Regions from separate parts of the Geodermatophilus sp. SYSU D01045 genome, predicted to be linked through region 4. Evidence: riboswitches for the same ligand, from Rfam matches in the RefSeq annotation. Region 4 holds a riboswitch; each other region holds the start of a gene.

Region 1 (7,510 bases), 190 kb from region 4:
TCGGGTTCCTCGTGGTCGATGGGCACCTCGGTGCGGCCGCACTCGAAGGCGAGGTCGCGCTCGCTGCCGGGCGTGCCGGCCACGAGCTCGGTGATCTGCGCGTCGCAGTCGGTCCAGGTGATCGGCGCGGCCTCCGGCTCGGCCGGCGTCGAGGAGGCGGCCGACGAGGAGTCCGCCGACGACGGGTCCGGGTCCGAGAAGGAGCTACAGCCGGCGACCGCCACGAGCAGTCCGGTCGAGGCGGCGAGCAGGCCGCGGCGCAGACGCATGCTCACGACCGTAGGAGGCGCGCCGCGCCGGCCACTCCGCAGGTGCCGGTCACCCGTTGAACACCTCGGCCAGGTCGTAGCGGACCGGGACCTCGAGCTGGTCGTAGGTGCAGCTGCGCGGCTCGCGGTCGGGCCGCCAGCGGAGGAACTGCCCGGTGTGCCGCAGCCGCCGTCCCTCCAGCTGGTCGTACTTGATCTCGACGACGAGCTCCGGGCGCAGCGGCACCCAGGACAGGTCCTTCTTCGCGTTCCACCGGCTCTGCGCCCCCGGCATCCGGTGTTCGCCGTTCTCCTGCACCTCGGCGTTCGCCCAGTCCTGCCACGGGTGCCCGTCGAGCGCCTGGGCCCGGTAGGGCGCCAGCTCCTCCACCAGCTCGGCCCGCCGCGCCATGGGGAACGACGCCGCGACGCCGACGTGCTGCAGGCCGCCGTCGTCGTACAGCCCGAGCAGCAGCGACCCGACGACCGGTCCGCTCTTGTGCCAGCGGAACCCGGCGACCACGCAGTCGGCGGTGCGCACGTGCTTGACCTTGGTCATCAGCCGCTGGTCGGGGCCGTAGGGCAGGTCGGCGTCCTTGGCGACCACGCCGTCGAGACCGGCCCCCTCGAACTCGTCGAACCAGCGCTGCGCGATCGCGGCGTCCCGGGTGACCGCGGTGACGTGCACCCGCTCGTGCCCGCGGTCCAGCACCTCGCGCAGCCGCTGCCGGCGCTCGGCGAACGGCGTCTCCATCAGCGACTCGTCACCGAGCGCGAGCAGGTCGAAGGCGACGAAGTGGCCCGGCGTCTGCTCGGCGAGCAGGTCCACCCGCGACTTCGCGGGGTGGATGCGCTGCAGCAGCGACTCGAAGTGCAGCCGGTCGCCCTGCGGCACGACGATCTCCCCGTCGACGACGCAGCGCTCGGGCAGGGCCTCCTTGACCGCGGCCACGACCTCGGGGAAGTAGCGGGTCAGCGGGCGCTCGTTGCGGCTGCCGAGCTCCACCTCGTCGCCGTCGCGGAAGACGATGCAGCGGAAGCCGTCCCACTTGGGCTCGTAGAACAGCCCGTCCCCGGTCGGGAGCTTCGTCGTGGCCTTGGCCAGCATCGGCTTGACCGGCGGCAGCACGGGCAGGTCCATGCAGGTCAGTCAACCAGCGGACCCCCGCACCGGCAGACCGCCGTCGACCGGACGGGTGGCGGGAACGGCCATGACTGCCACCCCGGGACCCGCGCCGTGGACTCAGCGCACCGCGTAGCGGGTGAACAGGACGCCGTCCTCCTCGAGCACCTGCGTCAGCCGCGGGCGGACGACGTCGCGCAGCGTACGGTCCAGCAGCCGCGCCTGGCCGCCGACCAGCGCGGGGGAGACGGTGAGGTCGAGCTCGTCGACCACGCCGGCGTCCAGCGCCGTTGACAGCAGCGACGGCCCGCCCTCGCACAGCACCTGCTCGAGGCCGCGGTCGGCGAGCCGGTCCAGCGCGAGCGGCAGGTCGACGTCGGCGTCCCCGCAGACCAGCACGTCCACCCCGGCGTCGGCGAGCGCGGCCCGGCGGCCGGGGTCCGCGGCGGCGCAGGTGACCAGCAGCGTGGGCGGCTGCGCCAGCCGGGCGCCGGGCGCGAGCGAGGCCCGGCGCGACACCACCGCGACCGGCAGCTCCGGCGGCCGGCCGAGCGCGGCCCGCCGCCGCCCGACCGCCGAGGCCGCCGTCACCGGGCCGTAGCCCTCACCGGCCGCCGTCCCGTGCCCGACCAGGACGACGTCGGCCAGCGCGCGCAGCGTCGAGAACACCCGCCGGTCGCCGGGCGAGCCGAGCCCGGCGCTGACGCCGTCCACGGTGACCGCGCCGTCGAGCGAGGCGACGAAGTCCACGCGGAACGAGCGACCGGGCGGCAGCGCGTAGGCCGCCGCCAGGTCGTCGTCGGTGAGGTCCGCCCCGCCGGGGGAGGGGAGCAGCCGGCGCATCAGGTGGTGAGGACGGCCGCGCTCTCGGCCGGGACGGTCACCGTCGCGCCGTCCAGGGACGGCTCGTCGGCGGTCGCGAACAGCACCCCGGTCGCCGGCCGGTCCAGCTGCACCGGCTGCGGCCGCCCGGACAGGTTGGCCACCACCCGCAGCCCGCCGCGGTGCACGACCAGGACGCGGTCCTCGTCGTCCCAGCCGACCTCGACCGCCGACAGGTCGGCGTCGACGAGGTCGGGGTGCTGCCGGCGCAGCGCCAGCAGCGTCCGGTGCACCTCGAGCAGCCGCGCGTGCGGCTCCCGGTCCAGCTCGGCCCAGTCGAGCTTCGAGCGCCGGAACGTCTCCGGGTCCTGCGGGTCGGGCACCTCGTCGGCGTCCCAGCCGTGCTCGGCGAACTCGCTCTTGCGGCCCTCCGCCGTCGCCCGGCCGATGTCGGGGTCGGTGTGGCTGGTGAAGAACTGCCACGGCGTCGAGGCGCCCCACTCCTCGCCCATGAACAGCATCGGCGTGAACGGGCTGGTCAGCACCAGGGTCGCGCCGACGGCGAGCAGGCCGGGGGACAGCGTCGCCGAGACGCGGTCGCCGATCGCGCGGTTGCCGATCTGGTCGTGGTCCTGCAGGTAGCCCAGGAACCTCCAGCCCGGCAGCCGGGCGGTGTCCACCGGCCGGCCGTGGGAGCGGCGGCGGAAGCTCGACCACGTGCCGTCGTGGAAGTAGGCGCCGGTGAGGGTCTTGGCCAGCCCGGCGAGGCCGGCCTCGGCGAAGTCGCCGTAGTAGCCCTGGCCCTCGCCGGTCAGGACGGCGTGCAGGGCGTGGTGGAAGTCGTCGCTCCACTGGGCGGCGATGCCGGTGCCCCCGGCCACCCGCGGGGTGACCATGCGGGGGTCGTTGAGGTCGCTCTCGGCGATCAGCGTGAGCGGCCGGCCGACGGCGACCGAGAGCCGGTCGACCTCCTGGGCCATCTCCTCGAGCACGTGGGTGGCGCGCTCGTCGACCAGCGCGTGGACGGCGTCCAGCCGCAGCCCGTCGACGTGCATGTCGCGCAGCCACATCAGGGCGTTGTCGAGGACGTAGCGGCGGACCTCGTCGGAGTCCGGCCCGGACAGGTTGACCGACTCGCCCCAGGTGTTCGCGCCGCCCTCGGAGAAGACCGGCATGAACAGCGGCAGGTAGTTCCCCGACGGGCCGAGGTGGTTGTAGACGACGTCCTGGATCACGCCGATCCCGCGCTGGTGGCAGGCGTCGACGAACCGCTGGTAGGCCGCGGGCCCGCCGTAGCTCTCCTGCACCGTGTACCAGAGCACGCCGTCGTAGCCCCAGTTGTGCGTGCCGTCGAAGCCGTTGACCGGCAGCAGCTCGACGAAGTCGACGCCGAGGTCGACGAGGTGGCCCAGCCGGTCGATGGCCGAGTCGAGGGTGCCCTCGGGCGTGAACGTGCCGACGTGCAGCTCGTAGACGACGCCGCCGGCCAGTGGGCGCCCGGTCCAGGCGGTGTCGCCCCACGCGTACGCCGACGGGTCGAACCGGCGGGACGGCCCGTGCACGCCGTCGGGCTGCCGGCGCGAGCGCGGGTCCGGGCGGGGGGTGTCGTCGTCGCCGAGCAGGTAGCCGTAGTCGGACTCCGGGCCGGCCTCGACCTCGGCCCGCCACCAGCCGTCGTCGTCGCGGCGCATGTCGTGCACCGTGCCGTCGACCTGCAGGCGCACGCGCTCGGGCACGGGCGCCCAGACGGCGAACTCGACGGGTGCGGACATGCGGGGGCCTCCCAGCGGTAGCGCGGCTGACCGGTCCCTCTTGCCCGCTGCGGGCCCGGTCAACCGCGAGCGGCAGCCGGGGGAGCGGGTCCCCCGGCTGCCGCCCCGGGTCACGCCAGCTTCAGCTCCTGGCCGACGTAGATCCGGTTCGGGTCGCTGACCGTGCCGCTGTTGGCGGCGTAGAGCGCCTTCCAGCCGCCGTCGACGCCCTGGTCTCGGGCGATCTTGCCCAGCGTGTCGCCGGACCGGACGGTGTACGAGCCGCCGGAGGCGCCGGCGGCGGACTCGCCGGCCCGGGAGGCCGTGTCCGGCTCGGCCGCCGCAGGCGCGGCGGCGGGCTCGGGGGCGGGCGCGGCGGCCGCCGTGCCGGCCTCCGGGGCCGACGGGTCGAGGCTCTTCCCGCAGGTGGGCCAGGCACCCGGGCCCTGGGCGTCGAGCGTGCGCTCGGCGACGGCGATCTGCTGCGCCTTGGTGGCCTGGTCGGCGCGGGCGGCGTACTCGGTGCCGCCGTAGGCGGCCCAGGTGGACTGGCTGAACTGCAGCCCGCCGTAGTAGCCGTTGCCGGTGTTGATGCTCCAGTTGCCGCTGGACTCGCACTGGGCGACGGCGTCCCAGTCGTTGGGGGCGGCGGCCGAGGCCGGGCCGGCGGCGACGCCGATCGCGGCCGCGGCCACGCCGGTCGTCACGAGGGCACGGCGGAGCAGGGACGTGGACGTGCGCATGGGGGATCTCCGATCCGCCGCCTGCGAGGTGAGCTGTCGGGTTCGGAGCGATCGGTGCCCCGGCCGCACGACGTGCGGCTTCACCCCGAGGCGCTGCGTCCGGTCCCCCCGTGACCGCGGTGCAGGCGCCGAAGTGGGTCCCCCACCCCCGTCCTGGCTGTGCAGAGGAACGGAGCCCGGCGGACGGGGTTCGGCGGACCGGCTCCGGCACGCGGCAGTCATTGGCCTGCGTGCGGGAGCAAACGTAACGGCCGCATCACGAGACGGCACACCCGCCCCACCCGTCACGGCGTGTCGCCCGGCGTCCCCCGCGGTGGCCCGCGCCCGGCGGCCGGGGGAGGTGCAGGTCACGGCGGCGCCGGCCGGCGCCGCCGTGACCTCCGTCTCATTCCCGGACGAGCAGGGTCACCGGCAGCCGGGCCAGCAGTTCGCCGACGGGCGCGCCGCCGGCGTCGGAGACGACGCGCGTGCCGGTGAGCACGTCGCGCCAGGCGCCGGTCGGCAGCGTCAGCGCGGTGTCGCCCCAGCCGGTGGCGGCCAGCGCGACCGGCAGTCGGGTCGCCACGGTCACCGCGCCGCCCTGCTCTCCGGACCCACGGTCGAAGGCGACGACGTGTTGCGCGGCCGACCCGGTGGCGGCCACCGGGGTGTAGCCGGTGAACAGCCCGGGGGCGTCCCGCCGCAGCCGCAGCGCCCGCGAGACGACGAGCAGCTTGGCCGCGCCGGTCTCGTCGACCTCGGGCACCTCCCCGCCGTCGAGCCGGGCCAGCAGCGCGCGCCGCTCGTCGTAGTCGACCGGGCGGCGGTTGTCGGGGTCGACGAGCGAGTGGTCCCAGAGCTCGGTGCCCTGGTAGACGTCCGGGACGCCGGGCATCGTCAGCTGCAGCAGCTTCTGCGCCAGCCCGTTGGACCGGCCGGCCGGGGCGATCCGTGCGACGAACGCCTCGATCTCGCGGTTCGTGGCCGCGTCGTCGAAGGCGGCGTCGACCATCGCGTGCAGCTGCGCCTCGAACGCCTCGTCGACGTCGGTCCACGTCGTCGACTGCCCGGCCTCGCGGGCGGCCTTCTCGGCGTAGGCGTGCGCCCGCTCGCGGGACAGCGGCCAGGCGCCGACCAGGTTCTGCCACACGAGGTGGGCCAGCGGCCGGTCGGGCAGCGGGTGGCGGGACAGCCAGCCGCGGACCAGGTCCGCCCACTCGGTCGGCACCTCGGCGAGGACGGCCAGGCGGGCCCGGGTGTCCTCGCTGCGCTTGGTGTCGTGCGTGGTGAGCGTCGTCATCGACTCCGGCTTGCGCTCCAGCCGCCGCGCCTGTGCCTCGTGGAACTCCTCCGGGGTGCTGCCGAAGCGCGCCGGGTCGCCGCCGACCTCGTTGAGCACCACGAACCGCGCCCAGCGGTAGTAGGCGCTGTCCTCGACGCCTTTGGCCATCACCGGGCCGCTGGTCTGCTCGAACCGGGTGGCCGCCTCGGTGCCGGCCTGCGCCAGCACCGGGTGCAGCGCGTCCACCGCGGCGACCAGGTCGGGCCGGCGGTCGCGGACGTCGCCCACCGCGGCGTCGAGGTGCTCGCGGCCGTCGGGCAGGTAGGTGCGGTAGACCGAGAAGGAGGCCAGCAGCTCGGCCAGCGCCTCCTCCTCCGTGTCGACGTCGACGCCCGGCAGCTCGCCGATCACCCGGACCAGCCGGGCGACCTCGGAGCCGAGGATCCCGTCGGTGACCTCGCGCTTGCAGTCGTGCACCAGCTGCCCGTAGTCGACCGCCCGGCCGGACAGCTCGGTGTCCAGCGCGGTCAGCGCCGCCTCGCCCGCCGGGTCGACCAGGACGTCGTCGACCTCGGCCAGCGCGTCGTAGCCGGTGGTGCCGGCCGCCCGCCAGCTCTCCGGCAGGTCCTCGCCGGGCTCGAGGATCTTCTCGACCACCGTCCACCGGCCGCCCGACGCGTCGGCCAGCCGGTCCAGGTAGCCCTTCGGGTCGGCCAGGCCGTCGGGGTGGTCGATCCGCAGCCCGTCGACGGCGCCGTCGGAGACCATGCGCAGCACCAGCTCGTGCGTGGCGCGGAAGACCTCCGGGTCCTCCACGCGCAGCCCGGCGAGGGTGTTGATGGCGAAGAACCGCCGGTAGTTGAGGTCGGCGTCGGCGCGCCGCCAGTCGACCAGCTCGTAGTGCTGCCGGTCGTGCACCTCCTGCGGCGTGCCCTCGCCCGTGCCGGGCGCGATGGGGAAGCGGTTGTCGTAGTAGCGGAGCTCCCCGTCCACCACCTCGAGCTTCTCGACGTCGTCGGCCGAGCCGAGCACCGGGATGCGGACGCGCCCCCCGCCGAAGTCCCAGTCGACGTCGAAGGCCGACGCGTGCGCGCTGTCGCGCCCGTGCTGCAGCACGTCCCACCACCACGGTGCCTCGGCCGGGTCGGCGACGCCCATGTGGTTGGGCACGAGGTCGAGCACCAGGCCGAGCCCGTGCTCGTGCAGCGCGGCGACGAACCGGTCGAAGCCCTCCTGCCCGCCCCGCGACTCGTCGACGTGCGCGTGGTCGACGGTGTCGTACCCGTGCGTGCTGCCCGCGGCCGAGCGGAGCAGCGGGGAGGAGTACGCGTGGGTGACGCCGAGGTCCGCGAGGTAGCCGGCGACGGCCGCGGCGTCGTCGAGGGTGAAGTCGGCGGTCACCTGCAGCCGGTAGGTCGCCGCCGGCGTGGCCCGCCGCCGCTCGGCAGCGTCAACGGACTGACTGCCGTCCGGGGCCTCGCTCACGGGGCGGCCTGCAGCACGACGGTGGCGCGGGCGGCCACGGTGACGACGTCGCCGGCCTTGACCTGCACCGGCTCCAC
Region 2 (7,510 bases), on a different contig from region 4:
AGGCCGGGGACGAGCACGTCCAGGCCGCTGGTGGTGTTGGCCAGGGAGACGCCGCCGGTGCCCTCCTCGCGGTCGACGAACACGCCGGCGAGGAAGCCGGGCATCGAACCGCCGTGGCCGGTGAGCGTGCGGCCGTCGACCCGCAGCACCTGCAGGCCCAGCCCGTAGGCCGACCAGGCCGGGGAGGAGCCGTCGACGCCGGCCGGCACGGCCATCTCCTCGAGCGTCGCCGGGGACAGCACGTCGCCGGTGTCGCCGAGCAGGAAGGCGGCGAAGCGGGCGAGGTCGGCCAGCGTCGCCCACAGCTGCCCGGCGGCGGCCATCACGCCGGCGTCGTGTTCGGGCTCGGGCAGGACGACGTCGGCCCACGGGTGGACGGCGTACCCCTGCGCGGCGCGGCCGGACGGGCGCGGCGTCGTCCGGGTCATCCCCAGCGGGGCGAGCACCTCCGCGGTCACGACGTCCTCCCACGACCGCCCGCGCAGCCGCGCCACGAGCTCGCCGAGCAGGCCGAAGCCGAGGTTCGAGTAGTGGAAGCGCCGGGCCTCGCCCAGGACGACGTGCTCCCCGGACAGCCGCAGGTCGGCCAGGGATCCGCCGGGCACCCGCTCCCACCAGCCGCCCGGGCTCTCCGCGGCGGCGCCGGCCAGGTGCGAGAGCAACTGCCCGACCGACCGGTCGCCGAACGGTGTTCCGGGCACGTGCCGGTCCAGCGGGTCGTCGAGGGCCAGCCGGCCCTCGTCCCGCAGCCGCATGACCGCGACGGCGGTGACGGTCTTGCTGATCGACCCGAGCCGGTACTGGACGTCGGTGTGCGGCTCGTCGACGTCGCCGCGGCCGGCCGACCAGGCCAGCCCGCCGTCGCGGACCACGCCGGCGACCAGGCTGGGCGCCCGCCCCTCGCGCTGCACCCGGGCGGTGCGGGCCAGCAGGGTGCGGGCGGTCGAGGGCAGCACGGGTTCCGGCATGACCGGAACCGTAGGTCAGGCCCGGACGGGCGCCGCCAGCCGCCCGGTGCGCCCGGCCCAGCGCTCGAACACCACGGTGACCAGCGGCGGGACCGAGGCGGCCAGCGCGAGCAGCGTCGTCCACCGGGACCAGCCGAGCACCCGCGCGGCGACCAGCGCCACGACCACGTAGGCGACGAACACCGCGCCGTGGACCGGCCCGAACACCTGGACGCCGGCCTCGGAGGTCTCCGGCACGTACTTGACGTACATCCCGGCCAGCAGGCCGACCCAGGACAGGGCCTCGGCGACGGCGACGGTGCGGAAGGCCAGGGCGACGGTGCGGGGGTTCATCGGTGCGCGGTCCTCGGGTCGGGGGCGGTTCCGGAGGGTCAACGCGGCAGCGGGCGGCGACGTCCCGATCTCCGGGTGTGAGGTGCGTGGCAGGGTCGGGCCGTGCGGGGTCTGGCGCGGCGGGAGTTCTGCCTGGTCCTGCTGCGCCGGATGGCGGACCTGCGGCCGGACCTGGTGGCCGCGGCCCTGCCCCGCCTGGGCGCGACCCGCGCCGAGGCGCACGCGGCGCACACCCGCTGGCAGGCGCTGCACCACGCGCGGCGGGCGCCGCGTGGCGTGGCACTGCGCGCCGCCGTCCTCGGGCCCGCCGAGGAGGTGGAGGACCGCCGGTTCGGCGACCTGGACCTCGAGGTCCGGCGCTGGCCGCTGCCGCTGTGGCCGCACCTGCGCTGGGAGGTGCTCGCAGCCCCCGGCGGCAGCGTGCTGCACGAGCACCTGGTGCGGGCGCCGGGCTCCCCGGTCCCGCCGGCGGCCGACGGGCGGCTGCGGGTCTGGGAGCACGTGGTGGCCGACGTGAGCCGCCTGCCCGGCGCGCAGGAGGTGGACCCGAGGGTGGTCACCCGCTGGGAGGTGCGGCTGCCCTCCGGCGCGACGGCGGCCTTCGTCCGGGGCCTGCTGCAGCGGGTCCGGACGTGATCCGTCCCGGCACCTGGTGACGTGGGGGCAGGGAGGTCCTCACCCGATCCGGCGGGCGCCGGCGTAGCCGCCCATCACGTCGATGCCGGCGACCTTGACGACGTCGCCCGACGTCGGCGCGTGCACCATCTGGCCGTTGCCGATGTAGATGCCGACGTGGCTCACCGGGCTGTAGAAGAAGACCAGGTCACCGGGCTGCAGGTTCGCACGGGAGACCGGGGTGCCCATCGTCGACTGCATCTTGCTGGAGTGCGGGAGGCTGATCCCCGCGGCACGGAAGGCGTACTGGGTGAGGCCGGAGCAGTCGAACGCGTTGGGGCCGGCGGCCGCCCACACGTAGGGCTTGCCGCGCTGGGCCATGGCGGTGGCGACGACGGTCCCGGCGACGCCGCTGGCCGGCGCGGCCGCCGGCGCCGGCTCCTCCGCGGACGACGACCCGGAGGCCGACGCGGTGTCCTCGCGCTCCTCGTCGCGGCTGGCGCGGGCGTCCTCGGCGGCGTGCGCCGCGGCGGCGGCCTCGAGGGCGGCACGCCGCTCGTCGGCGGTCAGCCGGGCGTAGTCGGCCTGGTAGGCGGCGATCTGCGCCTCGAGGTCGGCCTGCTGGGCGGCCACGGCGTCGTACTGACGCTGGGCCTCGGCGGCGGCCTCGGTGGCGGCGGCCTGCGCGGCGGTGGCGGTCTCGGTGGCGGCCGCGGCCCGGCCGAGCAGCTCGCCCTGGTAGCCGGCGACGCCCTGCAGCAGCGTGACGCGGTTGACGAACTCGTCGGCGTCCGCGCTGGTCATGAGCGCCTGCAGCGAGCCCATGCTGTCGCCGGTGTACGCCGACCGGGCGATGCCGACCACCTGCCGGCGGGCGGTGTCCACGGCGGCCTGGGCGGTGGCCAGCTCCGCGGCGGCGGCGTCGGCGGCGGCCTGCTGGGCGGCGAGCGCCTCGCGGGCCTCGTTGAACTGCTCGGTGACGACCTCGAGCTCGTGGCCCCGGGCGGCGACCAGCTGCGCGGCCTCGGCGGCCGTCGTCGGCTCCTCCGCCCCGGCCGGCGCCGGGACGGCACCCAGCCCGAGACCGATGCCGAGGGCGCCGACGAGGGCGAGGGCGGCCCGGCGGCCGCGGGAGCGGCCGGTCGCGGGCATGCCGGGGACGGACGTGCGCAGGGACGCCACGCGGCGGTCTCTCCTTCTCCCAGGCCGCCTACCGGGTTAGCTGACGGGTTCGGGCGTGGAGTCGCCCGGCGCGTGCGGACACGCGCTACACCCCAGGACTGCGATGGGTCCCCGGCCCGGTCCCCGCGGAGGGGATCCGGCTCGACGGCGTCCGCGGGGTGTCACCCGGACTGGTGACGGAGCGCCCCGTTGGACGTACTGAGCGTAAGGTCCGTGACCGGCGTGTGACAATCACCCCGGTGTAATTACATCGGTCACGAACGGTGATGGGGTGGCTCCGGGAGGTTGCCGACCCCCGCCGGTTTGCGCGGCCGCGGGGACGTGTACCGATTGCTGCATGTCCTCTTCCACGCGGATGCGTCTGGCCCGGCCGCTCGTCGCGCTCGCCCTGTTCGGCTCCCTGGTCGCCTGCGGTGACAACACCGACTTCTCGCGCGGCCCGACCAACTGCGACGCCTCCGGCGAGAACGCCAGCAACGAGAACGACGCCAGCTGCCAGGAGACCGGCCAGAACCCCGGCAACGACGCCCCCACCACCGACGACGCGAGCACCGACGACTGAGCGCCGCCCGGTCCCCGGCGGGCGCCGGGCCGCCGGGACTGGTGGCATGGGCGCGTGAGCCCGGGACGCAGGTGGACGGCGGCCCGGGTGCGCGCCGAGACGCGGACGCTGCTGGCCGGTGCCCGCCGTCTGCTGCACGGCCGTGACCTCGCGCTGATCGGCGCGGGACTCACCTTCTACGCCGGCATCGCGGTGGTGCCGCTGGTGCTGGTCTCCGTCCGGCTGACCGCGCTGGCCACCTCGGCCGAGGAGGTGCGGGCGCGCAGCGGGCGGCTCGCCGAGCTGCTGCCGGCGTCGCTGGGCGCGCCGGACGCGGTGGCCCGGCTGGTCGACGCCGGCGTCCGGCTGGACCTGCTGGGGTTCGCGCTGGCGCTGCTGCCGCTGTCGCTGTACGGCGAGGGGCTGCGGCGGGCGCTGATGCGGTTCAGCCGGCGGCGGGAGAACCTCACCGGCTGGCGGGGCCGGCTGCTCGCGCTGCCCCTGGTCGTGGCGACGCCCCTGCTGCTGTACCCGCTGCTGCTGGCCGCCACGGTCATGGCCGACCTGGCCCGCGAGGACGGCGCCGGGCCCGCGATCGGGCGGTTCGCCGTCGGCTACTACTCGGTGCTGTTCGTGCTGACCGTGCCCATCCTGTGGGGCTATGGCGTGGTGGCCGGCGGCCGGCGCCGGTGGGGCGCGCTGGTCAGCGGCGCGCTGTTCACCGCCGCGTGCCTGTCCGGGTTCCTGCAGGGCTTCGTGCTGTTCCTGTCCCTGCCGCTGGACCTCGGCGCGCCCTTCGGCGGCCTGGTCGTGGTCGGCGCCGTGGTCGCCATCGGCCTGTGGCTGTTCCTGCTGCACCTGGTCCTGCTGGCCGGGTGGCTGCTCACCCAGTCCCTGGACGAGCGGCTGGGGCGGCGTCAGGCGTCCGGTCGCCAGGGTGAGCCGGGTCCGCCACCCGGCGCCGGGGGCTCGGTCGCGGGCGCGGGCGGCTCCGGTGCGGGCGGCTCCGGTGCGGGCACCGCCGGCGCCGGCGGCACCTCGGTCGGCGGAGGCGGCGCGGGCGGCGGCTCCGGCGCCGGGGGCGGGGTCGACGGCGATGGCGGGGACGACGGCGGGGGCGGGGAGGACGGCGGCGGGGACGACGACGGCGGGGTCGTCCCGGGGGCGCTCGGGGGCGCCGGGTCGGCCGGCGGTGCGGGCTCCGGCTCCACGTAGTCGCTGCCGTTGCTCACCAGGATCGACACCACCTGGCCGGGCACGGCACGGCCGCCGCGGGGCGGGCTGGTGCCCAGGAGGGCGCCGGACGGCTCGTCGCTGTCGACGCGCACCGTCCGCGGGGTGAACCCGGCGTCGGCCAGGGTCCGCTCGCAGGCGCGCACGCCGGAGCAGCCGGGCACCGGGCGGGTGTTGCCGTTCTGCACGGTCTCGTCGGCCGGCGGGAACTCGCCGCTGCCGCGCGCGGTGAGGATCGGCTCCATCGCGTCGTGCCAGATGGTGGCGCCCTTTCCGCCACCGAAGCCGCCGACGTCCTCGTTCTGCTTGGGGTTGAGGACCATGACGCTCGCGGTGATCTCGGGCGTGTAGCCCACGAACGCCACCGAGTAGTTGTCCTGGGAGGTGCCGGTCTTGCCGGCGATCTGGTGACCGCGGACGTAGGCGCGGGCCCCGGTCTGTCCCGGGTTCCCCGGCTCGACGTCCTTGCGCAGCATCTGGTTCATCGTGTTCGCCACGCCCGGCGGGACCGCCTCGGGCGTGCACCGGTCGCCGACCGCGAGCGGCTCGCCGCCGGCGCCGGCCGCCGGCTCGCCGTTCTGGTCGAGGACGGCGGTCACCGGGACGACGTCGCACTGCGTGCCGCCGGCGGCGAACGTCGAGTAGGCGCTGGCCAGCGCCAGCGGGCTGGTCGCCTCGGCGCCGAAGGTGAACGACCCGCGGTTCTCGTCGATGATCTTCTGCGCCAGGCCGGGCGGGCTGAACTGGAACAGCCCCGCCGCCTCGGCCATCCGCACCGGCTCCTCGACGCTGCCGAGGGCGTCCTCGAGCGCGAGGAAGTAGGTGTTGGAGGACTGGTACAGCGCCGTCGTCAGGTCCAGCGTCGGGCGGTAGCCGGACCCGGCGTTGCGGACGCAGTACCGGCCGTCGGTGTCCCGGCCCTCGCAGGGGCCGCTGTAGACCCGGGAGACGTAGGGGTCGGGGGCGGTGAGCGTGTAGTGGGAGGAGTAGCCCCGGGCCAGGGCCGCGGCGGCGACGAAGACCTTGTACGTGGAGCCCGAGCCCTGGCTGGGCGCCACGTTGAGGTTGAACGACTCCTGGGTGCGGTCGGCGAGGTCGTAGCCGAAGGTCCGGTTGACGCTCATCGCCAGCAGGTGGCCGGTGCCGGGCTCGACGGCGGTGAACATCGCGGCCAGCGAGTCCTCCCGCGGCAGGGTCTCCAGCACCGCGGCGTCGCCGGAGCGCTGCAGCTCGGGGTCCAGCGTGGTCTGGACGGTGTAGCCGCCGTTGTCCAGCTGCTCCTGGCTGAGCCCGAGCTCCTGGATGAGGTACCGCTGCACGAAGTCGCAGACGAACGGGCCGACGGTGGCCTGGACGCAGCCCCGGGGCGGGGCGGGCGCGGGCGCCAGCCCGAGCGGCGCGGCCGCGGCCGCGGCCGCCTCGTCGGCGGTGACGAAGCCCTGCTCGGCCATCCGGGACAGGACCTCGTTGCGCCGCGCGGTGGCCGCCTCGGGGTCGGTGAACGGGTCGTCGTTCACCGGGCTCTGCACGAGGCCGGCCAGCAGGGCCGCCTGCGGCAGGGTGAGCGCGGCGGCGTCGACGCCGAAGTAGGCGCGGGCGGCCGGCTGCACGCCGTAGGCGTTCTGGCCGAAGTAGACGATGTTGAGGTAGCGGGCGAGGATCTCGTCCTTGCTGTAGAGGTCCTCCAGCGCCAGGGCCAGACGCGCCTCGCGCAGCTTGCGGCCCACCGTCTGCTCGGTGGCGGCGGTCCGCTCCTCGGGGGTGTCGGCGGTCTGCAGCAGCGTCTGCTTGACCAGCTGCTGGGTGAGCGTCGAGCCGCCCTCGGCCACCTGCCCGGCGGCGATGTTGGTGACCAGCGCGCGCAGCGTCCCCTGCACGTCCAGGCCGCGGTGGCCGTAGAAGCGCGAGTCCTCGATGGCCACCATGGCGTCCTTCATGACGTCGGCGATCTCGGAGGGCTCCACGGGGTCGCGGTTCTCGTCGTAGAAGTACGTGATCGGCTCGCCGTTCGCGGCCAGGAGCACGGTGTTCCCCGGCGGCGGGGCGTCGGTGAACTCGGTGGGCAGGTCACCGAGCAGCCCGGTGGACTGCTGGGCGGCGATCGCGGGACCCCCGATCCACGGGAGGAGCAGGCCCGCCACCAGTGCCCCGGCGACCACGATCGTCGCGGCCAACCGGAGCAGCGTGCCGGCCCGGCTGTCCTGCCGGTCCATGGGCCTCCCTCCCGTGCGCGCACACTGCAACAGAGATCACGTCCGGCCACAACGACCCGCGCCGTGCGGTGCTGCGGTCGGGGGACGCTCAGACCTCCAGCAGGGCGGGCAGGTCGTCGCGGTGCAGCACGACCAGCGTGCTCACCGCCCGGGTGAGCACGACGTAGAGCCGGGACAGCCCGCGCGGCTCGGCGGCCGCGATCGCCGCCGGGTCGGCCACGACGACGGCGTCGAACTCCAGCCCCTTGGCCAGGGTGGCGGGCACGACGGCGAGGCGTCCGGCCGCCGAGCCGTCGTCGGCGAGCACCGCCGCCGGCAGGTCCGCGGCGGCCAGCAGCCGCGCCACCCCGGGCACGTCGGCGTCGGCGCAGACGACGCCGACCGACCCGGGGCCGGCCGCGAGGTCGGCGACCACCTCGGCCAGC
Region 3 (7,510 bases), on a different contig from region 4:
GAGGTGGTCCGATGCACGCGCGTTCCCTGGGGCGCACCCGGCGGGGCGTGGTGTCCGTGCTGGTCACGGCGGTGGCCGCCGTCCTGCTCGCGGCCCCGGCGGCCGCGGAGCCCAGCGACCAGCCCGGCGGGACCAGCGGGGTCCTCGACAGCGAGGCGCTGGACCGGCTGCAGCAGCGCGCCGCCGAGGTCCAGGCCGACCTGCAGCAGCGGCAGACCGAGGTGGCCGCCGCGCGGGAGCAGTTGGCCGACGCGCAGGCCGACGTCGACGCCGCGCGCGCCACGGTCGACGCCGCCGAGGGCGAGCTGGCGCAGTACCAGGCGGTGGTGGCGCGGTACGCGTCGGCGGTCTACCGGGACGGCGGCGCGCTGACCCCGCTCACCGTGCTGCTCACCGGCGGCGACCCGGCCGACGTCGTCGCGGCGCTGGGCTACCTGGAGGCCGTCGACGCGCATACCGCCGAGGTGGTCCGCACCGCCGAGCAGCAGCGGCAGGCCGCGGTCGCCCAGCAGACCTCCGCCGACGCCGTCCTCGCCGAGGCGCGGCAGCGGGCCGACCGGCTGGCCGCGGAGGTGGCCGACCTGGAGGCCTCCGCCGACGCGGTGACCGCGGAGCTCGACGTCGCGCTCGGCGACGTCGACCGGCAGCTGTCGGACCTGCAGCGCCAGCAGGTCGACGTCAACACCCAGACGGCGGCCAACTGGCGGGCCTACCTCGACCAGCTGCGCGAGGCCGGGGTGGCCGCACCCCCGGCGGCGGAGCTGCTCGACCCCGTGCGGGGCCTGCCCGCGGGGCTCACCCCGGTCGGGGCGGCCGCCGGCGGCGCCCAGCGGGGCGCCGCGCAGCTGCCGCGCCGGCCGGTGTCCGTGCTCGTGCTGCCCGCGGAGACGCTGGCCGCGGTCACCGCGGCCATGGACGCCCTCGGCAGGCCGTACGCGCCGGGGACGGCCGGCCCGGACTCCTGGGACTGCGGCTCGCTGGTCTCCACCGTCTACCGCGACGCCGGCATCGACCTGCCCGGTGACCAGGCCGGGCTGTTCGCGGTCACCACGCCCGTCGACCCGGCCGACGTCCTGCCCGGCGACCTGGTCTTCCTCGGCACCCCCGAGTCGGGCCTGGGCCACGTCGGCATCGCGCTGGACGCGCAGACCATGCTCGCCGCCGACGCGCGGGCCGGCGCCGTCGTCGTCCGCCGGCTGCCCGCCGACCAGGTCCTCCACGTCGGGCGGCCGAGCCTCGGCCCGCGGCCGGAGGTGCCCGCCCCCGGCCCGGCCGACGGCGCCCTGCGGGTCGAGTGCGGCAACACCGTCTACCCGCCGAGCTTCGACGGCGCCCGGTCCTGGGGCGGCTACCCCAACGGCCTCATCCCGCCGAGCGCGCTGTGCCCGATCGGCGTGGGCGGCCACTCGCTGCGCTGCGACGCCGCGGCGGCCTGGCGGGCGATGAGCGCGGCGTTCGCGACGGCGTTCGGGCAGCCGATCTGCATCACCGACTCCTACCGCACCTACGCCGGCCAGGTCCGCCTGTACGGGGAGAAGCCGGCGCTGGCCGCGGTCCCGGGCACCAGCAACCACGGCTGGGGGCTGGCGGTCGACCTGTGCGGCGGCATCGACGGCTTCGGCACGCCGCAGTACGCGTGGATGGTCGCCAACGCCGGCCGGTTCGGGTGGCTGCACCCGACCTGGGCCGATCCCGGCAACGGCCGCGAGGAGCCCTGGCACTGGGAGTACGCGGGCGGCTGAGCCGGGACTGTCGGTGGTCGTCCCTAGCGTGCCGGCCGACCGACAGGGAGACCCGTCCCGACCGCGGCCCGGCACCGGGCGGCGCGACCGGGGCACCGGAGGGACACGGCATGCTCATCGACTGCGACTCGTGCACCGCGCGCGGCGCCGGCTGCGCCGACTGCGTCGTCACCGCCCTGCTGGGCGCCCCGCCCGCGGAGCGGGACACCGGCCCCGTGCTGCTGCCGGTGCCCCCCGTCCCGGCGGCCCGCACCGCCGACGGCGCGGTGCCGCGGCCGGGCGTCGTCGTGGACCTCGACGACGTCGAGCGGCGGGCCGTGCGGGCGCTGGCCGAGGGCGGCCTGGTGCCGCCGCTGCGGCACCGGCCGTCACGGGACGGGCGCCGGCGCACGGGCTGACCTGCGCCGGGACCCCGATCGGGTACGCACCGGAGTGGCGCGGCTGCTGACCGTGTGTGTTCTCACAGTCCACGCACCTCCCGTTTGTCACAACTGCATCACGTCCGTACTGTGGCGCCGTCCGGCCGGGTGGTCGTCACTCGACGCAGGGTGACCTCGGCCGACACCGCCGAGTCACCGGACGCCCTCCCCGGAGGTGCGCGAGGTGAGCCGGGGACCCACCGCAGCACTGGGGTGAGTTCTCGTGCGCGCCGGTCCCGACCGGGGTGCAGAGATAGGGCACGTCTTCCCAGCCCGAACCCGTCAGCTAACTCGGTAGGCGGTTGCTGAGGAAGAAACGGAGAGCCGCCGACCGTGGCGACCCCCCGCCCCGTCCTGGGGCACGCACGCGAGAAGTCCACATCCGCCCCCCGCACCGCCGGCCCGCACCGCCCGTCGCGGGCCCGCCACCTCGGCCGGGTCACCCTGGTCGGCACCACCGCCGCGCTGACCCTCACCCTGCTGTCCGGCACCCTGCTGTCCGGCACCGCGGCCGCCGACCCCGAGCGGGCCGGCACCCCGGAGCAGGCCGCCCAGCTCGCCGCCGAGGCCGGCCACCGGCTCGAGGTCGTCACCGAGCGGGTCAACGAGGCCCGCGAGGTCCTCGCCCAGCAGCAGGCCGCCGCCGACGAGGCCGACCGGGCCGCCGCCGAGGCGCAGGAGCAGCTGCAGGACCTCGACGGCCAGATCCGCCAGGTGGCCCGCAGCGCCTACACCGCCGGCAACAGCGACGGCTTCGCCGGGCTCGACCTGCTGATGACCAGCGACTCCGCCGAGGACTTCGTCGCCTCGCTGGCCACCCTCGGTCAGATCGCCGACCACACCACCTCGGTCCTCGACCAGGTGGGCGAGGCGGCCGTCGCCGCCCGGCAGGCGCAGGCCGACGCCGAGGCCGCCGAGGCCGAGGCGCAGCGCACCCTCGACGACCTGAGCGCCCAGGAGGCGCAGCTCCAGGACGACATCGCCGACTACCAGGCGCAGTTCGCCGCGCTCACCGAGGCGCAGCGGCAGGCGGCGCTCGCCGCGCAGGAGGCCGGCCTGGCCGCCGGCGCGCAGGCCGGCTCCGACACCGCCGAGGACGGCGAGAGCGACTCCGGCGGCGACAGCGCTCCCGCCGCGACCGGCACGCAGGCCGCGACCGCCGCCCCGGCTCCGGCCCCGGCCCCGGCCCCGGCCCCGTCCGCGGGCAGTGGTGGCAGCGGTGCCGCGCAGACCGCGGTGCAGACCGCTCTGGCCCAGGTGGGCGACCCCTACGTGTGGGGTGCCGGCGGGCCGGACGCCTTCGACTGCTCGGGCCTGACCCAGTACGCCTACGCGGCGGCCGGGATCAGCCTCCCGCACTCCAGCAGCATGCAGTCGCGGATGGGCACCGCCGTCTCGCGGGCGGACCTGCAGCCGGGCGACCTGATCTTCTACTACAGCCCGGTCAGCCACGTCTCGATGTACATCGGCAACGGCCAGATGGTGCACGCCTCCACGTCGGGGCAGCCGGTGAAGGTCGTGTCGGTCGACTCGATGGGCGGCATCACCGCCATGCGCCGCATCGCCTAGGAGACGGCACCTCACGGGCCGGGGGCCGGTGACCCGTCCGGGTCGCCGGCCCCCGGCGTCCGCGGAGGGAGATCGCGGTGCGGCGCGGGCGCCCGCCTAGGATCGGCCGGGTGAGCAGGGCGGGCGGGACGAGCACCCGCTCCAGCCCCGAGGCCACTCCGCCCGACCGCACCGGCCCCCGCCGGGTGGCACTGCTGGTCGCGCTCGCCCTCGGCGTGGCGCTCGTCGTGGTCATCGCCGTCCGCACGCCCTGGACGCTGCTGCCCACCCCACCCGGCGGCGCGTCCCCGGTCACCGACGACGCCGGCCTGCCCGCCGACGTCGTCCGGCGCGCCGAGGCCCTCGCCGCCGACATCCGTCCCGCGTCGCTGACCAACCTGGTACTCGGCCTGGCGGTCTCGGCGCTGCTCGGCCTCACCCGGCTCGGCAGCCGGCTGGTCACCGCGGTCGGCCGCGCGGGAGGCCGGCGCCGGCCGCTCACCGTGCTGCTGGGCACGGTCGCGATCGTCGTCCTCGGCCGGCTGGCGACGCTGCCGATCTCCGCCTACGGCGAGGTGGTGCGGCACCGCTACGGGCTGTCCACCCGCTCCTGGCCCCTGTGGCTGCGCGACGTCGCGGTCTCCACCGCCATCGACGCCGCGCTCACCGCCCTCGGCCTGCTGGTGCTCGTCGCGCTGGCCCGCCGCGCGCCCCGCACCTGGTGGGCGTGGGCCGCCGGTGGCGCGGCCGCGCTGGTCGTCGCCGGCTCCTTCCTCTACCCGGTGGTCATCGAGCCGGCGTTCAACAGCTTCACCCCCCTGCCGGCCGGCGAGCTGCGCACCGACCTGCTGCGGCTGGCCGAGGAGAGCGGCTCCCCGGTCGAGGACGTCCTGGTCGCCGACGCCTCCCGCCGGACGACGTCGCTCAACGCCTACGTGTCCGGGTTCGGCTCCACCCGCCGGGTGGTCCTCTACGACACCCTGCTGGCCGACGTGCCCCCGGACGAGATCGAGTCGATCGTCGCCCACGAGCTCGGGCACGTGGCCACCGACGACGTCCTCACCGGCACGCTCATCGGGGCGCTCGGCGCGGCCGCCGCCGTCGCCCTCCTCGGCTGGCTGCTGACCTGGGCGCCGCTGCTGCGCCGGGCCGGCGCGGACTCGGCGGGCGACCCGCGCGTGGTGCCGCTGGTGCTGTTCCTCGTCGCGGTCGGGTCCCTGGTGGCGACGCCGGTGCAGAACCTCGTCTCGCGGCACGTCGAGGCCCGGGCGGACCTGCACGCGCTCGACCTCACCCGGGACGCCGCCGCCTTCGTCGAGATGCAGCGCCGGCTGGCCGAGACCAACGTCTCCGACCCGAGCCCGCCGGCGCCGTGGCAGTGGTTCTTCGGCTCCCACCCGACGGCGGCACAGCGGATCGCGATGGCCGAGGACTGGCTGCGGCTGGGCGACCGGTGAGCGACCACGGCCGCACGCTCGTCGTCACCAACGACTTCCCGCCGCGGCAGGGCGGCATCCAGACCTTCGTCGCGGCGCTGCTCGAGCGCCGCCCGCCGGACTCCCTCGTCGTGCTGGCCTCCCGCTCGCCGGGGTGGGAGGCGTACGACGCGCGGTTGCCCTACCGGGTGGTCCGGCAGCGGACGGCGGTGCTGCTGCCCACGCCGGCGACCGCCCGGGCCGCGACGGCGCTGGCCGCCGAGCACGGCTGCGACACCGCCTTCTTCGGCGCCGCCGCACCGCTGGGCCTGCTGGCGCCCGCCCTCCGCGACGCCGGGGTGCGGCACCTGGTCGGGGCCACCCACGGGCACGAGACCGGGTGGGTCGCGCTGCCCGGCGCCCGGCAGCTCATGCGCCGCATCGCCGGCGGGCTGGACGTCCTGACCTACATCAGCGAGTACACCCGCAGCCGCCTGGAGCCGGCCCTCGGCGGGCGCACCCGGCTGGCGCAGCTGTCGCCCGGGGTCGACGTCGACCGGTTCACCCCCGCGGTCGACGGCACCGCGGTGCGGCGGCGGCACGGGCTGGGGGAGGCGCCGGTCGTCGTCTGCGTGTCCCGGCTGGTGCCGCGCAAGGGGCAGGACGTGCTCGTGGCCGCCTGGCCGCGGGTCCTCGCGGAGCACCCCGGCGCGCGGCTGCTGCTGGTCGGTGGCGGCCCGGACGAGGCCCGGCTGCGCCGCGCGGTGGCCGACCGGCGGCTGGGCGACTCGGTGGTGCTGACCGGCCCGGTGCCCCCCGACCGGCTGCCCGAGCACTACGCGGCGGGGGACGTGTTCGCCATGCCCTGCCGCACCCGCCGCGGCGGCCTGGACGTCGAGGGGCTGGGCATGGTCTACCTGGAGGCCGCCGCGGTCGGGCTGCCCGTCGTCGCGGGCACCTCGGGCGGCGCGCCGGAGGCGGTGCGCGACGGCGAGACCGGCACCGTCGTCGCCGACCCCCGCTCCCCGGACGCGGTCGCCGCCGCGGTCAGCGCGCTGCTCGACGACCCCGCCCGCGCCCGCGCCATGGGCGCCGCGGGGCGGGCGTGGGTGGAGCGGCGCTGGTCGTGGACGACGATCGCCGCCGACCTCGCGGCGCTGCTGGAGCCCGCACACGACTGAGCCCCGCCCCGCGGGGGCGGGACGGGGCTCGGTCGATCCGGGGTCAGCGGCTGTAGAGCGCCTCGACCTCCTGGTCGAACTCCTTCATGACCACCGCGCGCTTGAGCTTCAGGCTCGGCGTCAGCATCCCGTTGTCCTCGGTGAAGTCCGTGGTGAGGACGCGGTACTTCTTGATCGCCTCGGCCTGGGACACCGCCTTGTTGGCGTCGGCGACGGCGGCGTCGATCTCGGCCTTGACGTCGGGGTCGTCGACCAGCGCGGAGGGCGGGGTGCCGGCCGGCTTGCCCTTGCTCTCCAGCCAGGCGGGCAGGGCCTCGGCGTCGAGGGTGACCAGCGCCGCGATGAACGGCCGCTGGTCGCCGACGACGATGCACTGGCTGACCAGCCGGTGGGCGCGCAGCCGGTCCTCGAGCACCGCGGGGGCGACGTTCTTGCCGCCGGCGGTCACCAGGATCTCCTTCTTGCGGCCGGTGATCCGGGTGAAGCCGTCGGCGTCGATCTCGCCGATGTCCCCGGAGTGGAACCAGCCGTCGGGGTCGATCGCCTCGGCGGTGGCCTGCTCGTTCTTCCAGTAGCCGCGCATGACGACGCCGCCGCGGATGAGGATCTCGCCGTCGTCGGCGATGCGGAACGAGACGCCGGGCAGCGGGCGGCCGACGGTGCCGATCCGCAGCGCGCGGTCGTGGTTGACCGAGGCGGCGGCGGTGGTCTCGGTCAGGCCGTAGCCCTCGTAGACGGTCACGCCGGCGCCGCGGAAGAAGTGGCCGAGCCGCTCGCCGAGGGGGGCCCCGCCGGAGATGGCGCCGAGGCAGCGGCCGCCGAGCGCGGCGCGCAGCTTGCTGTAGACGAGCCGGTCGAACAGCGCGTGCTGGACGCGCAGGCCGAGGCCCGCGCCGCCGGTGTCCTGGGCGCGGGACCAGGCGATGGCCACCTGGGCGGCCCGGTCGAAGATCCGCCCCTTGACCGGGCTGTCCGCCTCGGCCTTGGCCTTGGCCTGGTTGAACACCTTCTCGAACACGCGCGGGACGGCCAGGACGAACGTCGGCTTGAACCCGCCGAGGTCCTCGACCAGGTTCTTCACGTCCGGCGTGTGGCCGATGACGGTGCGGGTCCGCACCGCGCCGACCTGCAGGACGCGGGCCAGCACGTGCGCCAGCGGGATGAACAGCAGCAGCGAGCCCTGCACGTTCATGAACCGGTCGAGC
Region 4 (7,510 bases):
TGCACTGGGCGCAGCGGTTCGCCGCGCTCAACCGCGAGGAGATGATGGACCGCGTCGCCGACCAGGTGTCGCGGTTCCTGACCGAGGAGGTCCGGCGCGAGCAGGTGGTCCAGTGCCACCACAACTACACCGAGCGGGAGACCCACTACGGCCGGGAGGTGTGGCTGTCCCGCAAGGGCGCGATCGCCGCGCGCCGGGGGCAGTGGGGGCTCATCCCCGGCTCGATGGGCGCGGCGTCCTACGTCGTCGTCGGGAGGGGCGACGCCGCGTCGCTGACCTCGGCGCCGCACGGTGCCGGGCGGGCGTTCTCCCGGTCGGCCGCCCGCAAGCGGTTCAGCCGGGCCGACCTCGACCGGCGGATGGCGGGCATCGCCTGGGGCCGCTCGGACGCGTTCCTCGACGAGCACCCCGAGGCGTACAAGGACATCGACGTCGTCATGGCCGACGCCGCCGACCTGGTCGAGGTCCGGCACACGCTGCGCCAGGTGGTGAACGTCAAGGGCGACTGAGTCCCCTGCCGCGGGGGGGGGGGGGGGGGCGGCCGGGGGGGGGGGGGCCCCCCCAGCCGCGCGCCCCCCCCCCCCCCGCCCCCCCCCGGAGCACCCACCCGAGGAGCCCGCCGACTTTCCGTGCCACCTGGGCTCCAGCAGAGTGACGGCGTGACGACGTCGATCGAGGCCGCGGCGCTCGAGCAGGTGGCGCCGGGGGTCTTCGCCTACGTGCAGCCCGACGGCAGCTGGATGATCAACAACACCGGCGTCGTCACCGGCGACGACGGCACGGGGCTGATGGTGGACACCACCTCGACCGAGGCCCGCAACCGCGCGCTGCTGGCGGCCGTCGGGTCGGTGGCGCCGGGCCGGCTGCGGGCGCTGGTGAACACCCACCACCACGGCGACCACACCTTCAGCAACTGGCTGGTGCCCGCCGACACCCCGGTCGTCGGGCACGTGCACGCGCGGGAGGACCAGCTCGCCGCCGGGCTGCTGGCCGCGCAGGTGCTCACCGGCCCGGACTACGGGCATCTGGAGGTGCGCCCGCCCGACCTGACGTTCACCGGCGGGCTGACGCTGCACCTCGGCGAGCGGGCGGTGGAGCTGCACGCGGTCGGGCCGGCGCACACCCGCGGCGACGTCGTCGTCTGGCTGCCGGCGGAGCGGGTGGCCTTCGCCGGGGACATCGCCTTCGCCGGGGGCCAGCCGTTCCTCGCCGAGGGCAGCGTGGCCGGCTACCCGCGGGCGGTCGAGGCGCTGCGCGCGCTGCAACCCGACGTGCTGGTGCCCGGGCACGGCCCGGTGTGCCGCGGCGACGAGGTCCCCCGGCTGCTCGACGAGCTGGCCGGCTACGCCGCCTTCGTCGCCGCGACCGCGCGCGAGGGGCACGCGGCCGGGTGGTCGCCGCTGGAGACCGCGCGGCGGCACGCCGACAACCCCTACACCGGGTGGCAGGAGTCCGAGCGGCTGGTCGGCAACCTGCACCGGGCCTACGCCGAGCTCGACGGCCGGCCGCCGGGCGAGCGGCTGCCGCTGGCCGACATCTGGCCGGACATGGTGGCGTTCCACGGCGCCCCCATCGGCTGCCGGGCGTGAGGGAGGAGAGCTGATGCGCTGGGTCACCTACGTGTCGCCGTCGGACGGCGCGGAGCGGGCCGGGCTGCTGCGCGACGGGCAGGTGCACGGGTTCGACGCCGCACTGGTCGACCTGCTGCCCGACCTCGCCTTGGCGGCGGAGCGCACCCCGGCCGAGGTGGTGCCGGAGGAGGGGCTGGTGCTGCGCGCGCCGGTGCCGCGGCCGCCGTCGGTGCGCGACTTCCTGTCCTTCGAGCAGCACGCGCGCAACGCCGCCGCCGCGTTCGGCCGGGAGGTCTCGCCGGTCTGGTTCCAGCAGCCGGTCTTCTACTTCACCAACCCCGCGGCGGTGCGCGGGACCGGCGAGCCGGTGCCGGTCTCCCCCGGCTCGGCGGCGTTCGACTACGAGGTGGAGGTCGCCGCGGTCGTCGGCCGGGGCGGGTCGGACCTCACGCCGGAGCAGGCCGAGGCCGCGATCGCCGGCTACACGGTGTTCGTCGACTGGAGCGCTCGCGACGTGCAGGGCGTGGAGTCCCAGGTCGGCCTCGGCCCGGCCAAGGGCAAGGACGGCGCGACGACGCTCGGCCCGGTCCTGGTGACGCCCGACGAGCTCGAGCCGTACCGCTCGGGTGCCGGCTACGCGCTGCGGATGGTGGCCGCGGTCGACGGCGTCGAGCAGGGCGGCGGCAACTGGGCCGACATCCGCTGGTCGTTCGGGCAGATGCTCGCCTACGCCTCGCGCGGCACCGAGCTGCGGCCCGGTGACGTCGTCGGCAGCGGCACGGTCGGGACCGGGTGCCTGCTGGAGCTGCGGTCGCTGCACGGCGAGGAGCGGCACCCGTGGCTGCGGCCGGGCGTGGAGGTCGCGGTGACCGTCGAGCGGATCGGCACGGTGACCGCACCGATCGTCGCCGGCCCCGACCTGGTTCCGCTGGGTCCCGCGGCGGCCGCGCGGGCCTAGGGCGGAGCGTGCCCGCGCTCCGGGGCCACTGTGACCCCGGAGCGCGGACACGCGCCGGTTCAGTCCTCCGCCCGGCCCATCCCGGTGCCCTCGGCGGCGCCGGGGAAGCCGGGGCGGTCTCCGCTCCCCATGGGTCCCTGGGCAGCGCGGGGTCCCTGCTCGGGTGCGTCGTCGGCGACGCCGTTCTCGTCGGGGTGCTCACCCGGCAGCACGTGGTCGTCGGTGCGGCCGTCGGAGCCGCCGTTCGGCGGACCCTGGGTCATCGCGGACCTCCTCAGCCGTGCTCCGACCGGACGGCTGGGCTCGCCCCGGTCGGAGCACGGGGTACCCGTCCCGCCGCCCCGGACACGGCTCGGGCGGTCGCCGTCCGCTCGGGGACGGGTGGTCAGGGGCAGCTCTCCTCGAGCTTCACGACGCCGAGGTCGATGGCGCCCTCGACGTCGCCGGTGACCCGCTGGCCGGCCGGGACGTTCTGCGTGCAGACCTTCCAGTTGGCGTCGAGCACCTGGTTGCGCGTGTCGAGCAGGTCGTGGGACAGGCTGAGGAAGACGCCGTGGGTCTGGATCAGGTCCTGGGCGTCCTGCAGGGTCATCCCGACCACCGACGGCATGGCGAAGTCGACCACCGGCGCGGCCGACGTGGTCAGGGTCGCGGTGGTGCTCGGCGCGACGGCCGGCGGCGGGGCGCTGGAGACGGGCGGGACGGCCGGCTGCGGGCTCGGCGTGGCGGTCACGGTCTCGGTGACCGTGGTGGTGCTCGCGGCCACGGTCGCCGGCTCGTCGTCGTCGCCGCCACCGAGCGCGGCGCCGATGGTGCCCACGACGAGGACCAGCGCGAGGACGGCGAACCAGGGACGCAGGTAGACCGGCGTCTCCTTCTCCTCCGGAGGCGGGGGGAGGAATCCGGGCAGCGGGCCCTGCGGCGGCTGCCAGGGCTGGCCGGGCGGCGGTCGGGTCATCGGGACACCCCGTCGTGCTGGAGGGACCCGCGGCGGGCGCGGCGGCACCGCTGTCGCGGGAGGAACCGCGGGAGCGTGCCACGGGGGGACGCCGGTCCCCGGGACATCCGGGACGGCGTCGTCGCGGAACGGTCACGGGACGCCCCCGTCGCCCCGCCGGTCTCCCCGGACACGCCGCGGCCCCCGTCCCGGGCCGGGACGGGGGCCGCGATCGATCGGGACCGCGGGTCAGTAGCCGCGACCGGACTGGCCCTTGCCGCCCTTTGCGTTCTTGGCCTGGAAGTCGCGGACGAACTGCTTGATCTTGGCCTGGTTCTGCGGCTTCCGGAGCTCCTGGACGACCTTGGCGGCGACGCCCGAGGCGATCAGGTTCCTCATCATCCCCATGGGGGGCTCCCTCCTCTCGGTTACTGCATCGGGTGCCCCGACAACGGGCGGCGCAACCGTCGCGATCCCGGCTGTGTCCCCCGATCCGGTCGTGGCGGGTCGTTGACGGGCTGTACGGGCACACCGCCGGCTCCTTTCTCCTCCGCCGCGGCGTGTCGGCGCCGTCCCTCCGGATCTCGCACGGCGGGGGCGCCGGCTCCGGTCCTGGTGAGGCGGGCGATTCGGATCCGCTGCCCGCGTCAAGTCCGCGACCGGCGTCCGGGCGTGGCGCGACTCCGGCCCGGTTGAGTGCTGCAACCCCCGTCCCTACCGTCGTCGCGGTCCGGCCGGGACCCACCGTCACGCCCCCTGTGTGACACCCGCCGGACACGCCGAACCGGACGCCGGCAACTCAGCCGGCACCGGGCCGGGGACCCACGTGAGCACTGGGGTGAAGCGCGCTCCGTCGCGCCGGGCGACTCCTCCGTCCGAACCCGTCAGCTAACCCGGTAGGCGATCGCGGAGAACAGGAGAACCGTCGTCGATGACGACTGCACGCACGTCCACCGCCCGTCGCTCGTTCCGCGGCATCGCCGTCGCGGCCATCGCCGGAGCCGGCATCGCCCTGTCCCCCCTGCCGGCGTCGGCCTCCACGGGCGGCGGCGGTACCGGGACGGTCGCCGCCGCACCGGCGCCCGCTCCCAACGGGGCGGCCCAGACGGCCGTCGACACCGCCCTCGCGCAGGTCGGTGACCGCTACGTCTACGGCGCGACCGGCCCCGACAGCTTCGACTGCTCGGGCCTGACCAGCTACTCCTACCAGGCGGCGGGCGTCTCGATCCCGCGCACCTCGAAGGCCCAGTCGACGTTCGGCACCCCGGTGGCGAAGGCCGACCTCCAGCCGGGTGACCTGGTGTTCTTCTACAGCCCCGTGTCGCACGTGGGCATGTACATCGGCAACGGCCAGATGGTCCACGCCTCGACCGCCGGCAAGCCGGTGGCCGTGGTCGACCTGGACTCGATGCCGGAGTTCGCGGGCGCGCGCCGCGTCGCCTGACGCACGGAACGGTGCCCCCGGCCGGCTCGCCCGGCCGGGGGCACCGACCCATCCTCGGGTGGTGACCGCCGCCGATCCCCCCTGGCCGCGGCCGGCCGGCTCCGGTCCGGTGGTGGCGGTCGGCAAGCTCGTCGCCGACCAGCTGCTCGTGCTCTCCGCACCCCTGGTGATCGGCGGCCAGCAGCGCGTCGGGCGGACGACGACGGCCGGCGGCGCGCCCGCCAACGTCACCGCCGGCGTGGCCCGCCTGGGTGCGCCCGCGCGGCTCGCGGGCTGGGCCGGCGCCGACCCGCTCGCCGACGGGCTGCTGGCCGGTCTCGCCGGGCGCGGCGTCGAGATCGCGGTGGTCCGCCGCGGCCGCGCGCCGCTGGCGACGGTGCTCGTGCACCCCGACGGCGAGCGCACGGTGCTGACCGACCGCGGGGAGGGCGGCCTGGAGCCGGCCGACGTCCGCCGGGAGTGGTTCGCCGGCGCGGCCGTCGTCCACCTCGACGGCTACGACCTGCTGCGCTTCCCCGACGCGGTGCGGGCCGCCGCCGACACGGCGCACGACCTCGGGGTGCCGGTGAGCGTGGACGTCGCCGCTGCCGCCCGGATCTCTGCCCACGGCGTGGGTGCCTACGCCGACCTGCTCACCGGGCTGCGTCCGGACGTGCTCTGCTGCAACGCCGCCGAGGCCAGCGCCCTGGGTCTGGACGGCGACCGGCCCGCCTGGGCGCCGCCGCTGGTGCTGGCACACGCCGGCGCTGCCCCGACTCGGGTCGTCACGGTGGCGGGCACGGTGGAGGTGCCGGTCGAGCGGCTGCCCGCAGGTGGGCTCTGCGACACGACGGGCTGCGGCGATGCGTTCGCGGCCGGGCTGCTGACCGGCTGGCGCGCGGGTGCGTCCGTGCTGGACGCCGTCCGGGCCGGTCATGCAGCGGCCGCTGTGGTGGCCGGAGCGGTCGGTGGCCAGCCACCATTTTTGGGCTTCTGACCTGGGGGTTCGTGCTGCACGAGACTGCCGGATCGACTAGACTTCGATCATGTGTTCGGGTGACCTGGAGAGCGGGGACGTCCTCGACGACGTCGCCGCTGCGGTCGCCCGGCGCAACCGCGAGGACGCCCGTCTGACCTGCCTGGTTCGCGAGGCGGAGATCCAGCAGGCGCCGGAGCGGGACGGGCTGAGGTCGATGGTCTCGTGGCTGCGCGGGCACTGCCGGCTGTCGACGGTGGAGGCCTCTCGGCTGGTGCGCAACGGGCGCGCCCTGGAGCACCTGCCGGCGCTCGCCGAGGCACACGAGACGGGTCTGGTGTCCGCCGAGCAGGTCGCGGTCGCGGCGCGGGTGGTGACCCCCGAGCGGCTGGCCTCGGCTCTCGAGCAGGGCGTGGACCTGGCGGTGATCGACGCGGTGCTCACCGGCGTCGCCGTCGAGCGCGAGCACGCCGATCTGGTCCAGGTGGTGCAGCACTACTGCAACGACCTGGATCCCGACGGGCCGGAACCCGACCCGACCGAGGGCCGGTCACTGACGCTGGCCAGGCACGCCGACGGCTCGCTCTCCATCCGCGGGCACTTGGACGCGGTCGGCGGGGAGAAGCTGCAGACCGCGCTGGAGGCGCACGTGCAGGCCGACCGCCCCGCCGGGGACGACCGCACCCGTGCCCAGCGCCTCGGGGATGCGCTGGTCCAGGTCATCGACAACGTGCTGGCGGCCGGGAGCCTGCCGCTGCTGCGCGGGCACAAGCCGCACGTGGTGGCGCGGATCGACCTCGCTGACCTGGCCGCTCCGGGCACCGATCGCAACGCCGCCACGCTGGGCTCGGGAGTGACCATCTCCGCCGCCCGCGCCCGGTGGCTGGCCTGCGACGGCATGATCTCCCGGGTGGTGTTCGGGGCCGACGGGGTGCCGCTGGACCTGGGGCGGGAGCGGCGGCTGGCCGACCGTCACCTGCGCCGCGCCGCCGAGCTCCGGGACGGCGGGTGCGTGTTCGCCGGCTGCGGGGCGCCGACCTGGTGGTGCGACGTACACCACCTGGTGCACTGGATCGACGGCGGCGAGACCAGCCTGGAGAACTCGGCACTGCTGTGCGAACGCCACCACACGAAGGTGCACCACGGCTTCCGGGTGGAACGACAACCGACCGGGGTCTGGCGCACCTACCGACCGGACGGCACCGAGATCTCCGTCCGGCCACCTCTGCTCGCCCCCGCCGCATGAATCAGGGCAGGTAGCGACGGCGGAAGAGCGCTGCGCAGTCGCTCAGCGCCGGCACCGCAGCGGCGGCGTCCGCGAGCTCGCCGTGCCCGCGGAAGAGCACGCGCGTCGGCAGGGATCCGCGATCGGCGTTTAGCCGGCTCGCCACGTCGCGGGCACCCTCGTCGTCGTCCCGGGCGAGGACCAGCGTCACCGCCGCGTCCCACACCGGACCACCCGCGGAGCCGCCGCGGCGCACGCTCTCGGTGAGCAGGACGTTGCGCAACAGCTGCCGTGTCGGGTACCCGCCGAGGCGGTCGAAGGCGCCGTCGGCCATGCCGAAGTTCTCACAGAACCCGCGGTACTTCCTGTCCTTTGCGTCGTCCTTGGCGTCCCGGCTGAAGCTGTCCACGTACTTGGTCT

What was found. Region 4 has a riboswitch for cyclic di-AMP ahead of ACI798_RS02200 (C40 family peptidase). Riboswitches for the same ligand answer to the same signal wherever they lie in the genome.
Region 1: another riboswitch for cyclic di-AMP. It lies ahead of ACI798_RS03145 (transglycosylase family protein); the one in region 4 lies ahead of ACI798_RS02200 (C40 family peptidase).
Region 2: another riboswitch for cyclic di-AMP. It lies ahead of ACI798_RS22695 (C40 family peptidase); the one in region 4 lies ahead of ACI798_RS02200 (C40 family peptidase).
Region 3: another riboswitch for cyclic di-AMP. It lies ahead of ACI798_RS04130 (NlpC/P60 family protein); the one in region 4 lies ahead of ACI798_RS02200 (C40 family peptidase).

Annotation. Positions count from the first base shown of each region.
Region 1 covers NZ_JBJGZB010000002.1:280,418-287,927, forward strand. The annotation lists gene ACI798_RS03125 (alpha/beta hydrolase) at 1-269, opposite strand, end outside; gene ACI798_RS03130 (ATP-dependent DNA ligase) at 319-1,389, opposite strand; gene ACI798_RS03135 (dihydrofolate reductase family protein) at 1,492-2,214, opposite strand; gene treZ (malto-oligosyltrehalose trehalohydrolase) at 2,214-3,965, opposite strand; gene ACI798_RS03145 (transglycosylase family protein) at 4,076-4,687, opposite strand; cyclic di-AMP (ydaO/yuaA leader) riboswitch at 4,691-4,825, opposite strand; gene treY (malto-oligosyltrehalose synthase) at 5,073-7,433, opposite strand; gene glgX (glycogen debranching protein GlgX) at 7,430-7,510, opposite strand, start outside.
Region 2 covers NZ_JBJGZB010000048.1:1,908-9,417, reverse strand. The annotation lists gene ACI798_RS22710 (serine hydrolase domain-containing protein) at 1-968, opposite strand, end outside; gene ACI798_RS22705 (DUF3817 domain-containing protein) at 984-1,301, opposite strand; gene ACI798_RS22700 (hypothetical protein) at 1,404-1,937, shown strand; gene ACI798_RS22695 (C40 family peptidase) at 1,977-3,098, opposite strand; cyclic di-AMP (ydaO/yuaA leader) riboswitch at 3,110-3,242, opposite strand; gene ACI798_RS22690 (hypothetical protein) at 3,436-3,660, shown strand; partial or broken gene ACI798_RS22685 (YhjD/YihY/BrkB family envelope integrity protein) at 3,715-4,533, shown strand; gene ACI798_RS22680 (transglycosylase domain-containing protein) at 4,557-7,085, opposite strand; gene ACI798_RS22675 (HelD family protein) at 7,174-7,510, opposite strand, start outside.
Region 3 covers NZ_JBJGZB010000003.1:189,325-196,834, forward strand. The annotation lists gene ACI798_RS04120 (NlpC/P60 family protein) at 12-1,742, shown strand; gene ACI798_RS04125 (hypothetical protein) at 1,853-2,140, shown strand; cyclic di-AMP (ydaO/yuaA leader) riboswitch at 2,298-2,478, shown strand; gene ACI798_RS04130 (NlpC/P60 family protein) at 2,495-3,730, shown strand; gene ACI798_RS04135 (M48 family metallopeptidase) at 3,841-5,166, shown strand; gene ACI798_RS04140 (glycosyltransferase family 4 protein) at 5,163-6,305, shown strand; gene ACI798_RS04145 (AMP-dependent synthetase/ligase) at 6,349-7,510, opposite strand, start outside.
Region 4 covers NZ_JBJGZB010000002.1:85,910-93,419, reverse strand. The annotation lists gene ACI798_RS02230 (RtcB family protein) at 1-509, shown strand, start outside; gene ACI798_RS02225 (MBL fold metallo-hydrolase) at 660-1,589, shown strand; gene ACI798_RS02220 (fumarylacetoacetate hydrolase family protein) at 1,603-2,529, shown strand; gene ACI798_RS02215 (hypothetical protein) at 2,589-2,792, opposite strand; gene ACI798_RS02210 (hypothetical protein) at 2,915-3,487, opposite strand; gene ACI798_RS02205 (hypothetical protein) at 3,716-3,874, opposite strand; cyclic di-AMP (ydaO/yuaA leader) riboswitch at 4,234-4,385, shown strand; gene ACI798_RS02200 (C40 family peptidase) at 4,398-4,910, shown strand; gene ACI798_RS02195 (carbohydrate kinase family protein) at 4,972-5,886, shown strand; gene ACI798_RS02190 (DUF222 domain-containing protein) at 5,936-7,111, shown strand; gene ACI798_RS02185 (PGN_0703 family putative restriction endonuclease) at 7,113-7,510, opposite strand, start outside.